4 regions of the Oceanobacillus sp. B139/18 genome follow, and region 3 is predicted to be linked to each of the others. Evidence: riboswitches for the same ligand, from Rfam matches in the RefSeq annotation. Region 3 holds a riboswitch; each other region holds the start of a gene.

Region 1 (3,813 bases), on a different contig from region 3:
TTATCAAAGAACCCGCATGATATATATGCTTATTAATAGGTGCGAAAGTTGAGATTTTAATATTAAAAAACTGCAAATTCGCCAGGCTACAGCAAATTCGCAGTTTTATTTTACCTTATTAATTTAATTATGAAACAGCTGCTTTCTTTCGTAATTTAATCAGCATAGATGGATGCAGTATCGACCTCAGAACCTTTGTGCTCTTCAGAACCTTTATCTGTTTCTGAGTCTGAGTTTTCTCCCTCTTCTTCAGTCTCATGCTCTCCATTATTTTCTTCTTCTTCAGGATTTCCTTCCTCTGATTCCGGCTCTTCACTCTCTACATCTTCAGAATCGGGTTCCTTGTTGTTTGCATTATCATCGTTGCCATTTTCTTCCTCTTCCGGCTGTTTCGGCGGTTGATCCGATTTATCTTTTGAATCTTCTTTCTCTGAATTCTCTTCATTCCTGTCATTTGTGCCGGGCGCCTCAGTTTCAGCTCCAGAATTATTGGAATCAGAAAAGCGGCTATTTTTTTCAGATTGATTCTGATGTACAGAAGCTGTGGAACGTTGCGTATTATTCGATTCTGATTCTCGGCTTTCTGTATTCTCATTATTTTCACCAGCTGCGTTTTCCTTATTTGAAGCGTTACTGCTTTGTTCACTGTCAGCTGGCTCATCATTTGTTATTTGATTAGATGATGCTTCCTCAGAAGCTATATAATCTTCTTCCTGCACCTCTGTTTCTGGATTTGTGTATGTTTCTTCCTCTGTTTCGGTACCTTGAGTCACAGTACGCTCTTCCTGCACTTCTATTTCATTGTCTTCCTGCTGAAGTATGTTGCGATAATCTAAATTAGCTGTTTGATAAATTTGTTCATTGTCTCCTAATAACCGATTATTCCAGGAGGTTGTAAAAATCTCTACGCTTTCTCCAGTTTGTCCAGTTCCGTCTTCTGTACTCACTTCCATTGAATATTCTACAGAGCGGTTATCCTTATAAATCCCCATGCCAATGATGATAATACAACCTGCTAACATAGAAATGTTTACCCATAATAGCTTTTTTTTGCGCATATATCTTCTTCCTTTTTAAATAGTTTCATTCGGATATTTATTATTTCACCCTTTTTATTATCAGACATATCCAACTCATTCAGAGTAATTGTCCATTTTATAACCATTCAACAATACGTTCACTACACTACCATTGTAATCGTCATCGGAGTCCTTTTCAAATACTTTTCGTTTTTTTCAAGCTTCTTCTTTCTATACACAGCCTCTAAGCCAGTGTTGCCGGCTTTTTCATTTTTAAAAAAATCAAGACTTGATTTTTTTTCCTCGCTCTTGTAAAGTTAACGTAATTATAATTTAATAAAATTCCAATTCTTATCCAGAGAGACGGAGGGACTGGCCCGACGATGTCTCAGCAACCAGCTGCTTCTAGCAAGGTGCTAATTCCAGAAGGGAACTCCCCTTTAAAGATAAGATATGTATCATCACGATATCATACCCTTCTTATCTCATCTCTGGAATAAGAAGGGTTTTTTATTGATTTCACATGGGAAAATCATAAGAAAACAGCATATTCGCGAAAGATAAGCGAATTCATGTTTCTGGATTGAGGAGGCTGAAGGAAAATGAGAAAAATAGAAACAGCATTAGTACAGTTAGGTAATAAAACGGACGAACGGACAGGGGCTATAAATCCGCCTATTTACATGTCAACAGCTTATCAGCACCAGGGAATTGGCCATTCCACAGGTTATGATTATACGCGTACCAAGAATCCGACCAGATCTGTTTTAGAGGAAGGTTTCGCAAAGCTGGAAGAAGGAGATGCTGCTTTCGCCTGCAGCTCAGGAATGGCAGCTATTCAATTAGTTCTCTCCTCCCTGTTTCGTATGGGCGATCACCTTATCGCGACAAAAGATATCTACGGAGGAACTTACCGTATTTTTAATCATTTTGAAAAAGCTTATAATATTTCCGTGACCTATGATGTCTGTCAAAATATCACGGAAACAGAACGATGTATTAACGAAAATACAAAGGCTATCTTTTTAGAAACACCGACGAACCCGTTACTTCAGGAGGTGGATATTGAAAAGTATGCGGAGCTGGCTAAAAAGCATAACCTGCTGCTTATTGTTGATAATACATTTTTAACACCTTATCTCCAGCAGCCAATTACGCTTGGTGCGGATATTGTAGTGCATAGTGCGACAAAATATATCGGCGGCCATAATGATGTTTTAGCCGGTCTGGTCGTAACCAAAAGTCCTGACCTTTCCGAAAAATTATTTGAAATGCATAATGCGTCAGGAGCAACATTATCTGCTTCAGACAGCTGGCTGCTTGTCCGCGGGTTAAAAACACTTGCATTGCGTATGCAGCGTCACGAGGAAAACGCACAAGAAATTGCTGCTTACCTGCGAGACCACTCGTCAATTGGACAGGTTTATTATCCAAATAAAGGCGGCATGCTTTCATTTTGTTTAGAAGATGCCGACCAGGTGCGTTCTTTCTTAGCTAACCTCAACTTAATTGTATTTGCCGAAAGTCTGGGCGGTGTAGAAAGCTTTATTACCTATCCTACAACACAAACACATGCCGATATGCCGGAGGAAGAAAGAGATAACAGAGGAATCGGTGATGACCTTCTTCGTTTCTCTGTAGGAATTGAAGATGCGGAGGATTTAATAGCAGATATTGAGCAGGCGCTGCAGGTTGTCAGTAAAATTTAAAACAATACCCCAAAAAAGAGGCAGCTCATTTTAAAGCTGCCTCTTTTTTAGAGTAAAGATGAAATTATATTCTTCCTTACATATTATTTAATTTGCTCAACATTCAACATATGGAAGCATACAGCCATTTCATCGTATGCTTCCATAATTTAAGGTTCATTTAAGGTTCGTTACCCTTTTATTAAACCTAAATCCACTTTCCATTGTAACCATTGCAGCTGTCTCGTTTTACGAGGTAAGAATTGACGAATATCTTCCTCATGGTACCCAACTTGGAATCTTTTTTCATCCACCAAAATTGGACTTTTCAGCAGTCTTGGGTATTTGTGAATTAATTTCAATAAAGTTTGCAGAGACAAATCCTCTACATTCAAATTCAATTCTTTAAAAATTTTAGAACGGGTTGAAAGTATCTCATCCGTGCCTTCCACAGTCATTTGTAAAATATTCTTTAGTTCGTCAATTGTCAATGGTTGATGTAAAATATTTCGTTCCTTATAAGCAATTCCATTTTTGCGAAACCATTGTCTCGCTTTTCTTGTAGATGAGCAAGATACTCCGTAAATATGCACTGTCATATTCATTCTCCTTATTATTTGACATATTCATTACAAGATTCAAAGTGATTATGATGAAATGAAAGTAAAACATTTCTGCTTCTTCATTCCATTTTTTCTATCTTAGTTTCACTTTAGCATGGAAATGTGGTAAAACTATGGTAAGGTCATAAAAAAAACATGAAATGAAGCTTAATTCATCGAAATAAAGCTTGCTGCTATTATTCCTTCGCTCTATAAATATGCTTCCCCGGCTTCACGATTCCACAATACGCCCTTAAACTTCTGTTTAATAACAGCTTAAATCAAATAATGAACCCCCCCAAAAAACAAATGACAAAGGTCAACACCATTCTTCTATCTCCGCCATTATCGCAACCAGTTCATCTTCTAATTCTTTTCCTGTATCCGTATCTAATAAATGATTAAATAAGATGGAAAAGATAAGCCGTTCTCCCTTTCCATTGGTTACATAACCGGAAAGAGTGCTGACACCTTCAATGGTTCCTGTTTTTGCCTGAACATCCA
Region 2 (3,813 bases), on a different contig from region 3:
GGATGTTATTTTTGTATTTAACGTCCGGAGCTGCGTAATTCAAGAGCAAATTGCGCCGGCTGAACGGTCGAAAGAATAAACACTTCAGATGATACTTCAGGAGCAGAAGCTGTGAATAAAATCGTGCCCTGATAAGCTGCGTTTTCTTCTGGTGTCTGTTTACCTTCCTGCAGCCATATTGCATCAGCTCCTGTTAATATATCTGTTGTCACTTCATCGATATCTGCCGCAGGAATTACCTCATAGCCTAATTTATAGAGAGGAACAATTTCTTCGTCCGCGATGCCGACAGTAATAATCCGCTTTTTGCGGACACCTTCGCTGCGGTCAAATGGGGATTGAAGTAAATTTTGCACTGCTATTTCCTCGGCTGATTTTTGATTGCCCTGTGATTTTCCTGTTGCTTTATCAATGGCTTGATCCAAGTCAGCTACAATATCGTCAAATGACTCTAAACCAATGGATAAACGGACCAATTCTTCCGTTGTACCGCTTTTTGCCAAGTCCTCATCTGTCAATTGCTGATGGGTTGTAGAAGCAGGGTGGATAATAAGCGATTTGGCATCCCCCACATTGGCGACATGAGACCAGAGCTGCACATTATCGATTAGAGTACGGCCTGCTTCTCGTCCGCCTTCAATACCAAATGTAATAACTGACCCAAAACCGCCCTTTAAGTATTTTTTAGCAAGCTGATGGGAGGGATGTGATTCCAGCCCCGGGTAGTTGATCCATTCTACAGCAGGGTGATTTTCCAGGTAAGCTGCTATTTTTTCTGCATTTTCGCTATGCTTCCTGATGCGTAAGTGTAAAGTTTCCAGGCCTTGCAGTAATAAAAAGGCATTTTGCGGACTAAGCGCAGGTCCGATGTCACGTAATAATTGGACGCGCAGCTTGGTAATGAATGCAGCAGGACCTAAATCCGCATATTTTAAGCCATTATAGCTCTCATCCGGCTCGATAAAATCAGGGAATTTATCATTATTCCAATCAAATCTGCCGCTGTCGACAACGACACCGCCGATGGTTGTGCCATGTCCGCCAATCCATTTCGTGGCGGAGTGAACCACAATATCCGCACCCCAGGTTAACGGCTTGGCAAAATAAGGGGCAAATGTATTATCAATAATTAAAGGAATGCGATGATTATGAGCAATATCAGCCACCGTTTCGACATCAAAAACATATAAACTTGGATTAGTGATGATTTCTCCAAAAATTGCTTTTGTTTTATCTGTAATTGCAGCCTCAATAGCATCCGGGTCAGTTCCATCTACAAATTTTACATTGATTCCATAACGGGGGAGCGTGTTGGCAAATAAGTTATACGTCCCGCCATATAGATTGCTGTCCGCGATAATCTCATCACCGGCACGGGTGATATTTAAAATCGCCATCGTAATAGCTGCCATCCCGGAAGCTAGACCTAAAGCACCGACTCCGTCTTCTAATTGTGCAATCCGCTGCTCAAATGTATCTACCGTCGGATTCATAATTCGAGTATAGATATTACCTGGCTCTGCTAATCCAAATAAGTTTTGTGCATGCTCTGTATCACGAAAAACATAAGAGGTTGTTTGATAGATTGGAACAGCACGTGCTCCGGTTGTCGGGTCTGGAACCTGCCCCCCGTGTAACAAAATCGTTTCGTCTTGCTGTACTGGATAGTTTGACATTGTATTTCCTCCCTTTTTATTGAAAACACTCTTTTACCTGAAAAAAGCTCTCTTCTATAATGAAGAGAGCTCTGATAACTGACTTAGAACCCTCTCTTATCTTTCAGATGATATATCTGTAGGATGGAGCACCTGAATGTTCAAGTTGCCGGGCTTCACAGGGCCTATTCCCTCCGCCGCTCTTCATAAGAGATTCTGCTAAATATTTTGAAATTACTTGCGAGTATATAGTTTTACAGGTTAAAAGTCAAGTGTTTTACTAGGGATTAATAGATGAAATAAAGTGAATCTTCCTTCAGCGGGGATTTCTTTCATCCTTACTGAAGGAATTATCACAAAAGTATGACCTAAAGGCCTTTGGACGAACCGGGCCGTTACTGGCTGAAAACTATGCCTTTCTTCTTTTTCTCCGCGGTGCATCCCGGTAAATACTGGCCATATAGATAATAAGTGCAGCCCAAATCAAAGCAAAGGTAATCATATGATGTACCGTAAAGGTTTCATTATATAGAAATACCCCCAGAAAGAACATAATTGTCGGTGCCACATATTGTAAAAAGCCAACCATTGCCAATGGAATCCGTTTGGCCCCTGCAGCAAACAGCAGTAAAGGTATTGCTGTAACACCCCCCGCGCCTATAAGTAAAAGATTGTCCGATGTAAACAAAGGAGAAAAAGTAAAAGATCCTTCTGACGGAACAAATAGTAAATACAATAGAGCAATCGGAGCCACTACAAGTGTTTCAATAGTAAGTCCATACATTGCATGCAGATGGAGTGTTTTTTTAATCAATCCATAAAAGCCAAAGGTGATGGCCAATAACAGCGAAATCCAAGGGAACACACCATAGCTCAGTGTTAAATAAAGTACGCCGATACCGGCAAGGATGAACGATAAGACCTGTCCTTTCGTTGTCTTTTCTTTCAATACAAATACCGCTAATAAAATGCTGATCAAAGGATTGATATAGTACCCTAAGCTGGCCTGCAGCACATGTCCATGCTGAACCGAAAAAATAAATAGAAACCAGTTAATAGATATAACGATGGAAGCTGTAATGATAGCGATGGTTTTCTTTTTATCTTTTTTCAGCTCGTGGACCGTTTCAATCAGTTCACGCCAATTACCTGTCACCAGTACTAAAAAAATCATGAAAATTAAGCTCCAGACAATCCGGTGGGCTAGTACTTCGCCAGCTGGAACATGTTCAAGAAACTTCCAATAGATTGGAAAGATTCCCCATAATAAATAAGCAGCAAAGGTAATAACCGCTCCCTGTTGTAAAGATTTATCCTCCATTATCCATTCCTGCCTTCTGAAAAAATTAAACTAAAACCAATATTAAAACTTTATGAGGCAGGAAGCAATAACTTTTAAATAATGTATTCCGTAAAACGAAGCTTCATGGAGCGGGAGCTTTGTTTTCTTTGTACGAAATATTAGATATTTTTTTGAGCCGGAAACATTTCCAACAGCACAGGAATACTTTATCATAAAGAGAGAGACTTATCTGAATTATTACCTTTATCAGGATCGGGGAGAATATAAATGAGCAAAAAGTTTAAACATATGGAAACAGCAATGATTCACGAAGGGTACGATTCCAAAGAGCTGCTTGGCAGTTTAACACCGCCCATTTTTCAAACATCTACATTTACCTTTGACACAGCGGAGCAGGGGGAGGCACGTTTTGCCGGAGAGGAAGAAGGACATGTCTATACGCGTGTCAGTAATCCGACCGTGCAAATACTGGAACAAAAGCTGGCCGCATTGGAAAAGGCTGAAAAAGGACTGGCATTTGCCTCGGGGATGGCTGCCATATCTGCCGTTTTGATTGCACTCACCAAAGCAAATGACCATATTATTTGCTCGTCCGGACTATACGGCTGTACCTTTGGACTGTTGTCGATGATGGATAAAAAATATAATATCCAGACAGATTATATAGCTATGACAGATGCGGAAAGTATAGAGGGAAAAATCAGGCCAGAAACAAAGGTATTTTATATTGAGACGCCGATTAACCCGACAATGGAAGTAATTGATTTGAAATTAGTGATTGATATTGCTAAGCGGCATAATATTTTAGTTGTGGTGGATAATACATTTTCTACACCGTACCTGCAGCGTCCGTTG
Region 3 (3,813 bases):
AAAGAGGATCAATAGAAGAAGCGGAGGAAGAATAATGACATTATCTTTTTATTGGTATTCGAAATGCGGCACCTGTCGAAATGCAAAAAAATGGCTGGATGCAAACCAAATTGATTATAAGGCGATTCCGATTGCTGAAGAGCCTCCAAGTGCGAATGAACTGCTGTCTTGGATGGAAACAAGCGACCTGCCGCCTAAAAAATTCTTTAATACCAGCGGTAAAAAATATCGGGAATTAAATTTGAAAGAAAGAATAAATGATTTATCCCCGCAGGAAATGGCGGAGATTTTAGCTTCTGATGGTATGCTCATCAAAAGACCGGTCTTAACCGACGGCAAGAAAGTAACTGTCGGATTTAAAGAAGAAACCTATGAATCTGTCTGGAAATAGTGCTAGAAATGTAACTGACTTCCATGTATAGTTGAAGAGAATAAAGTTTTGTTGGAGGGATACGAAATGAGCTTGCCAAATGATTATTTATATTCAAAAGAACATGAATGGGTAAAAAAAGAAGATGGAAAAGTTCGTATAGGAATTACAGACTTTGCACAGGATGAGCTTGGCGATATTGTTTTCGTAGAATTACCGGAAGTCGGCGATTCTTTAGAGCTGGAAGAGCCATTTGGAAGTGTGGAATCTGTTAAAACGGTATCCGAGCTGTATGCTCCAGTCAGCGGAAAAGTGGTAGAAGTAAATGAAGAACTGGAAGACAGCCCAGAGCTTGTGAATGAATCACCGCATGAAAAAGCATGGATGATTGTTATTGAACTTGAGAATGAAGCAGATTTAGAGGAATTATTAGATTCGAAAGCATACCAGGAATTTATCGAAGGATAATAAAATTACATTACACCTATTTTAGAGAAAGAGAAAATACAGGCGCTGCTCCTGAATTTTCAAAAAAGGCTCTAAAAATAGGTGAAAAAGAGCTGACTTTTCCACATTCGTGTATAGTTAGCTCTTTTCTTTTCATATAATATAGAAAAAGCATAGGATAGGATTAGGTTAAAAAAGATGTTTACCTAATCACTTCGATAAGGAGTGCAAAACGATGATGGAAGATGATTACAACAAAGTCATAATCGTTGAAGGGTTATCTGATAAAAAGCATCTAGAAAAAATTCTTGACGACAATACCATCACCATTGTTTGTACAAATGGAACCATCGGTGTAGAAAAATTTGAAGAGCTGTTGGAATATTATCATTTGGACGATACAGATGTATTTATTCTGGTGGACGAGGATGATTCGGGAATGAAACTCCGAAAACAGCTAGCCAGGGAACTGCCGCACGCAGAGCATATTTATGTAAGCAGTGAATTTCGTGAGGTTGCCGCCACCCCAAAAAGAATGTTGGCAAGTATTCTGGCAGGAAAACGCATTGGAATCAATCTCAATTACCTTGCAAAATGGTAACGTAAAACGTTAAAATAAGAATGGATTCTATTCGCCGAGGAAATAAATAAGGAAAGATGCGAAGTCGTTTTATACGCAATCAGTGTAATCCTTTCACTCAGCATATATTATTTTATGGGAAGAAAAAGATTGAGGGGAATGAACTTGAAACAGTTTAGTGGAGAAGAAAAGAATCATCAACGATTCATACTATATATTTATACACCATTTTGCGGGACATGTACGGTAGCCCGCGCTATGCTTGAAAAAATAGAAAGACTGCATAAAACTGATATTTTTACGGAGATGAACGCGTCCATGCACCCTGATTTTATGCAGTCTCATCAAGTCGAAAGCGTGCCATGTCTTGCATTTATGGAAAACGGTAAAATGATTGAGAAAGTGTACACGTTTCAATCGACAGCAAATATTTATCAGTATTTGATGAAATACAAACCGGAATTATTCACAGCAATAAACAACTAAGTTTTTTCTGTACAAGAGGACGGTTCAATATACGAGAAGCAGCAGATTCCACAGAAACCTGAGTGAATGGCTAGGGATTGTGATTGACAAGGCACAAATGGCATGCTACTATAATGGCACTTCATTTAAAAATAGGCAAACTCTTATCAAGAGCGGTGGAGGGACTGGCCCATTGAAACCGCGGCAACCTTCAATCATTGAAAAGGTGCCAATTCCTGCAGGAAACTGTAAAGATAAGGGAGCAATGGACGATATTGTGTATAATAAAGCGTCTTTCTGTTCTCTTGCAGAAAGACGCTTTTTCAATGAAGAGGAAAATATAGCGTACACAATAAAATAGGTTTGTACACATATAGGAGTGAAATAAAGTGATATCCATTGAAGGATTGAAGAAAATATTCTCTTTAGAAAAAAAAGATATTGTCGCCGTAGATAATTTAAATCTAAACGTAGCGGATGGAGATATCTATGGCGTCATCGGATACAGCGGCGCGGGGAAAAGTACTTTTGTGCGTTTGATTAACAGGCTGGAAGAACCAACGACAGGTACGATAAAAATCGGCGATCAGGTTATTACCTCCTTATCGAAAAAGGATTTGCGTATCGCCAGACAGGATATTGGAATGATATTCCAGCATTTTAACCTGCTCTGGTCCCGGACAGTCGCTGAAAATATAGAATTTCCGCTTGAGATTTCCGGTGTGGAGAAAAGCGACCGGAAAAAGCGGGTACTGGAATTGGTTGAATTAGTAGGCTTATCAGGAAAGGAAAATGCCTATCCTGCACAGCTGAGCGGCGGACAAAAGCAGCGGGTAGGAATTGCAAGAGCATTAGCAAACTCTCCGAAGGTGCTGCTTTGTGATGAAGCAACCTCTGCACTTGACCCGGAAACAACGAATCAAATCTTGCGTTTACTGCAGGATATTAATGAAAAGCTGGGTTTAACCATTATTTTGATTACCCATGAAATGCATGTTATCCGCAAAATTTGTAATCGAGTTGCAGTGATGGAGCAGGGGAAAGTAGTAGAAGAAGGAACGGTTCTCGATGTATTTACCAGACCAAAGCAGCCGGTAACGCAGAAATTTGTTGAACAGCTGACTGGATCAGATGAGGAAGAGGAAGACATGACAGAGTTGAAGAAAAGATATCAAGAGGGCGCGTTATTACGGATTCAGTTTTTAGGAGAAAGTGCAAACCAGACTGTAATCAGCCAGCTTGTGAAGAATTTTGATATCCATGTTAATATTTTGCAGGGGAAAATCACCCAGACACAGGTCGGGAGCTATGGGACATTGATCGTTCAGCTGGTAGGTAATCAGCAGGAAGAGGCAATAAAGTACCTGGAAGAACAGGATGTTATTGAATTGGAGGTAATTCAGCATGCTTGAGGAATTATTTCCAAACGTTACGATAGAAGATTTAGTAGAAGCTTCTCAAGAAACACTTTACATGACCATTATAGCTTTAGTCGGCACAGCCATTATTGGCTTACTTTTAGGGCTGCTGTTATTTTTAACGTCGAAAGGGAACTTTTGGGAAAATCGATTGATTAATTTTGTTGTTGCAACATTTGTCAATGTATTTCGTGCTGTTCCGTTTATTATATTGATCCTGCTGTTATTTCCTTTCACCGATTTTGTAGTGGGGACACTGCGTGGACCTAATGCTGCTTTACCGGCTTTAATCCTCGGGTCTGCTCCATTCTATGCAAGATTAGTGGAGATTGCATTGAAGGAAGTAGATAAAGGGGTTGTAGAAGCTGCCAAAGCAATGGGAGCTAAAGCAAGTACGATTATTTTTAAGGTGCTGCTTCCAGAGTCCAAGCCTGCACTTGTATCGGGGCTGACGGTTACAGCGATTGCTTTAATCGGTTATACTGCGATGGCAGGAGCGATTGGAGCAGGCGGATTAGGAAACCATGCCTACT
Region 4 (3,813 bases), 110 kb from region 3:
GCGGTCAGGAAAATAATTGTATTTGGATGTCCAGCCACACTTGGCTCTAAGCTGTTATCAATATTTTCTAATGGATAAGCTGCCCGTGTATTTTCTGTTAACGAAGTATCATCATAATCCGGGACGCGTGTATCTTCATCCAAGGCGACATTTTCCAGAACAGATCCGTAGCGGATCGCATCAAAGATTTGCGGTTCTTTTTCTGCGGATAAATTAATGCATTTTGCATAGCAGCCGCCTTCAATATTAAAGACACCCTCGTCACTCCAGCCATGCTCATCATCACCGATTAATCTTCTGTCAATGTCAGCTGAAAGTGTGGTCTTTCCAGTTCCGGATAACCCGAAAAATAAAGCAACATCGCCTTCATCTCCAACGTTAGAGGAGCAATGCATGGACAGAACATTTTGCTCAGGGAGCAGGAAATTAGCTACAGAGAAGATAGATTTTTTTATCTCTCCAGCATATTCTGTTCCGCCGATAAGCACAATGCGCTGTTCAAAGGAAATGAGAACAAAAGCCTCGGAGTTTGTACCGTCAACTTCCGGGTCTGCTTTAAAACCGGGAGCGGAGATTACTGTAAAATCAGCTTCATGTAATTGCTCCATGTCTTTTTCAACAGGAATAAATAATTGTCTTGCGAATAAATTATGCCAAGCGTATTCATTGATTACCTGAATAGGCAGTTTGTATTTTTCATCCGCACCCGCATAAGCTTGCAGGTGAAAAATTTCCTCTTGGTTATCTAGATAGGCAATCACTTTGCCCAGCAGCTGATTAAAGACTTCCTCTTCAATAGGCTGATTAACATTTCCCCAGTCTACCTTATCCGCTGACAAAGCATCTTTTACAATAAATTTATCTTTTGGAGAACGTCCCGTGTATTTTCCAGTGGTGGCACGGACCGCGCCAGTAGATGTTAATTTTGCTTCATCACGATGAATAATTTTTTCAATAAGCTGGCCAACAGAATAGTTGCTGTAAATATTAGTTAAAGTGAGCTCCTCCAGTATACTTCTCCGCAATATTTTCATAAAGCAATTATTCACTCCTTAATTAATGGTTTAGAATTGATTTTATCTTGAAATATGTTTATTAGTATAACACATTAAATATAATAGTCCATACTAATTTATGAAAAATTATTTTTTCTGTCACAAATGATAATAAGGTTGACAGGAGAGGCTTGTTTCGTTAATCTAAATATTGAACGGATACTCTTATTTGGAGATGGTGGAGGGACAGTCCCGATGAAGCCCAGCAACCTCACTTGAAGTGAAAGGTGCTAACCTGATGCAAGGATCATTCCTTGAACAATAAGAGCGAAAGGCCAATAAGTTTTCCTTTCCTCATATATTTTGAAGGAGAGGTTTTTTTGTTTTTAGGAGACTTTTTAAATATCCTCTAAAAAATGAAACCACATTGGGTGGAATGATAAATTTATATTGAAATAGAGTTCCGTAACATTATTGGAGAAGGGGAGTTAGCCTTATGGCTGCAAATCGTCGTTTATTTACTTCTGAGTCAGTTACTGAAGGGCATCCGGATAAGATGTCTGACCAAATTTCAGACGCTATTCTGGATGAGATTCTCTCGAAGGATCCGAATGCCAGAGTAGCTTGTGAAACTACGGTTACAACTGGAATTGTTTTAGTTGCCGGAGAGATTTCTACAAGTACATATGTAGATATTCCTGCAATTGTACGTGAAACAGTACAAGGAATTGGCTATACACGGGCAAAATATGGTTTTGATTCAGAAACATGTGCTGTATTGACTGCTATTGATGAGCAGTCTCCTGATATTGCCGGCGGTGTGGATGTTGCGCTGGAAGCAAGACAAGGACAAGAAAGCGAAGAAGAAATCGAGGCAATTGGTGCCGGTGACCAGGGATTAATGTTTGGTTATGCATGTAATGAAACTGAAGAGCTGATGCCTTTACCAATTTCTTTAGCACACCGTTTATCCAAAAGATTAGCAGATGTCCGGAAGGAAGAGATTATCGGCTATCTGCGTCCAGACGGGAAAACACAGGTAACCGTTGAATACGGTGAAGATAACCAGCCGCTGCGTGTAGATACGGTTGTCATTTCCGCGCAGCATCATCCGGATATTACGAATGAACAAATCGAAGCGGATATTATTAAACATGTTGTCGAAGCTGTTGTACCCGGTGAATTACTGGATGAAAAAACAAAGTACTATATTAACCCGACCGGGCGCTTTGTTTTAGGCGGTCCGCAAGGCGATGTCGGCTTGACCGGAAGAAAGATTATTGTAGACACTTATGGAGGCTATGCCAGACATGGCGGCGGCGCTTTTAGCGGTAAAGATGCAACGAAAGTGGATCGTTCTGCTGCATACGCGGCCCGTTATGTTGCTAAAAATATTGTTGCTGCAGGTCTTGCTGATTCTTGTGAGGTTCAGCTGGCTTATGCGATTGGCGTTGCACAGCCCGTTTCTATCTCAATCAATACGTTCGGTACAGGGGAAGTCAGTGAAGAGAGATTAGTGGAAGCAGTCCGGGAGCTTTTTGATTTGCGTCCGGCAGGTATTATCCGCATGCTTGATTTAAGAAGGCCAATCTTTAAAAACACAGCTGCTTACGGCCATTTCGGACGTACAGATATTACATTCCCATGGGAAAAAACAGATAAAGTCGAAGAATTAAAAGCGTTGACTGCAAAATAAAAAAACGTCAGGTGTTTGAAGATGCCTGACGTTTTTCTTTGGAATAGGATGGTTTTACTCATTTCCGCCCATGTTTGTTTCTTTTAAATAATATTGTCCTTTTTCCACATAGGATTTACGGATGCGGTCCATTTCTTGATAGTCTTTATCGGTTAATTCACGAACCACTTTAGCCGGCCTACCCATAGCTAATGTGCGGGGCGGTATTTTTTTGCCCGGCGGCACCAGACTTCCTGCGCCGACAAAAGCATGCTCCCCGATCTCTGCGCCATCTAAAATAATGGACCCCATGCCAATCAGCGCATGATGGCGTATAATTGCTGAATGCAAGGTGACTTGGTGTCCAACAGTGACATCATCTTCAAGAATTAACGGCATATCAGGACTTTGATGCAGCATAGAGAGATCCTGGACATTGGTACGCTTACCTATTTTTGTCGGTGCTACATCACCGCGAATCACCGTATGAAACCAAATACTTGCTTCTTCTTCAATCGTCACGTCTCCGTTGATTACTGCATTTTTGGCAATGAATGCGGCAGAATCAATAGACGGGGTTATTCCTTTATATGATTCAATCATTTGTATTCCTCCAACTCAGTCATATTGATTAAAGTATATCAAAGGAAATATTATCTGGAAAGGCAGTTCTAAATGAGTTGATTTTAGTACTGAATGAAGGAGAAAGACTTGTTATTCCTATCGTAATCTCCTAATTGTAGGCATATATTCTAAGTCATTTGTTTGATGTGGATAATAAGTTTGAATGTAGATTTATTTCTTTTTATCCTCTACAGATACGCATCTTTTTATGGTAGAATAAATAAGCTGGTTACTTAAGGATAGTAATAACATAAAGAGATAAACAGAAATGCTATTCTAAGTAATTTCCACGTTGTTGATTTGACAATGGGAGCAGTAACAGATGTTCCAGTCATAACTGGAATAAGTAATTGTATAAATCTGTTTTAATCTCGCTATGGATAATGGGACATCCATACAAACAGGCGGACTTTTACAGAGAGAGAAAGTTTTGCATGTGGCGCAGAGAACTGATTTATCGTTAAAAATGGGGTTGTACTTTCATGTTGATTCAAATTGTAATAGGGATTTTATTTTTTA

What was found. A riboswitch is a leader RNA that binds a small molecule or an ion and turns the genes downstream of it on or off. The one in region 3 is predicted to bind S-adenosylmethionine.
Region 1: linked by a shared signal. The riboswitch ahead of ACZSMY_RS03200 (methionine biosynthesis PLP-dependent protein) and the one ahead of ACZSMY_RS11000 (methionine ABC transporter ATP-binding protein) in region 3 are both predicted to bind S-adenosylmethionine.
Region 2: linked by a shared signal. The riboswitch ahead of ACZSMY_RS15470 (O-acetylhomoserine aminocarboxypropyltransferase/cysteine synthase family protein) and the one ahead of ACZSMY_RS11000 (methionine ABC transporter ATP-binding protein) in region 3 are both predicted to bind S-adenosylmethionine.
Region 4: linked by a shared signal. The riboswitch ahead of metK (methionine adenosyltransferase) and the one ahead of ACZSMY_RS11000 (methionine ABC transporter ATP-binding protein) in region 3 are both predicted to bind S-adenosylmethionine.

Annotation. Positions count from the first base shown of each region.
Region 1 is NZ_JBVFXI010000001.1:662,159-665,971, reverse strand. It holds gene ACZSMY_RS03205 (hypothetical protein) at 156-1,058, opposite strand; SAM riboswitch class I at 1,368-1,472, shown strand; gene ACZSMY_RS03200 (methionine biosynthesis PLP-dependent protein) at 1,622-2,728, shown strand; gene spx (transcriptional regulator Spx) at 2,899-3,306, opposite strand; gene dacB (D-alanyl-D-alanine carboxypeptidase/D-alanyl-D-alanine endopeptidase) at 3,629-3,813, opposite strand, start outside.
Region 2 is NZ_JBVFXI010000005.1:108,593-112,405, reverse strand. It holds gene ACZSMY_RS15470 (O-acetylhomoserine aminocarboxypropyltransferase/cysteine synthase family protein) at 18-1,676, opposite strand; SAM riboswitch class I at 1,770-1,868, opposite strand; gene rarD (EamA family transporter RarD) at 2,065-2,976, opposite strand; gene megL (methionine gamma-lyase) at 3,226-3,813, shown strand, end outside.
Region 3 is NZ_JBVFXI010000003.1:112,438-116,250, reverse strand. It holds gene ACZSMY_RS11025 (DinB family protein) at 1-15, shown strand, start outside; gene ACZSMY_RS11020 (arsenate reductase family protein) at 35-391, shown strand; gene gcvH (glycine cleavage system protein GcvH) at 458-838, shown strand; gene ACZSMY_RS11010 (toprim domain-containing protein) at 1,053-1,418, shown strand; gene ACZSMY_RS11005 (thioredoxin family protein) at 1,563-1,883, shown strand; SAM riboswitch class I at 2,024-2,123, shown strand; gene ACZSMY_RS11000 (methionine ABC transporter ATP-binding protein) at 2,252-3,274, shown strand; gene ACZSMY_RS10995 (methionine ABC transporter permease) at 3,267-3,813, shown strand, end outside.
Region 4 is NZ_JBVFXI010000003.1:5,604-9,416, reverse strand. It holds gene pckA (phosphoenolpyruvate carboxykinase (ATP)) at 1-1,034, opposite strand, end outside; SAM riboswitch class I at 1,218-1,323, shown strand; gene metK (methionine adenosyltransferase) at 1,492-2,691, shown strand; gene ACZSMY_RS10470 (gamma carbonic anhydrase) at 2,746-3,273, opposite strand; gene ACZSMY_RS10465 (hypothetical protein) at 3,777-3,813, shown strand, end outside.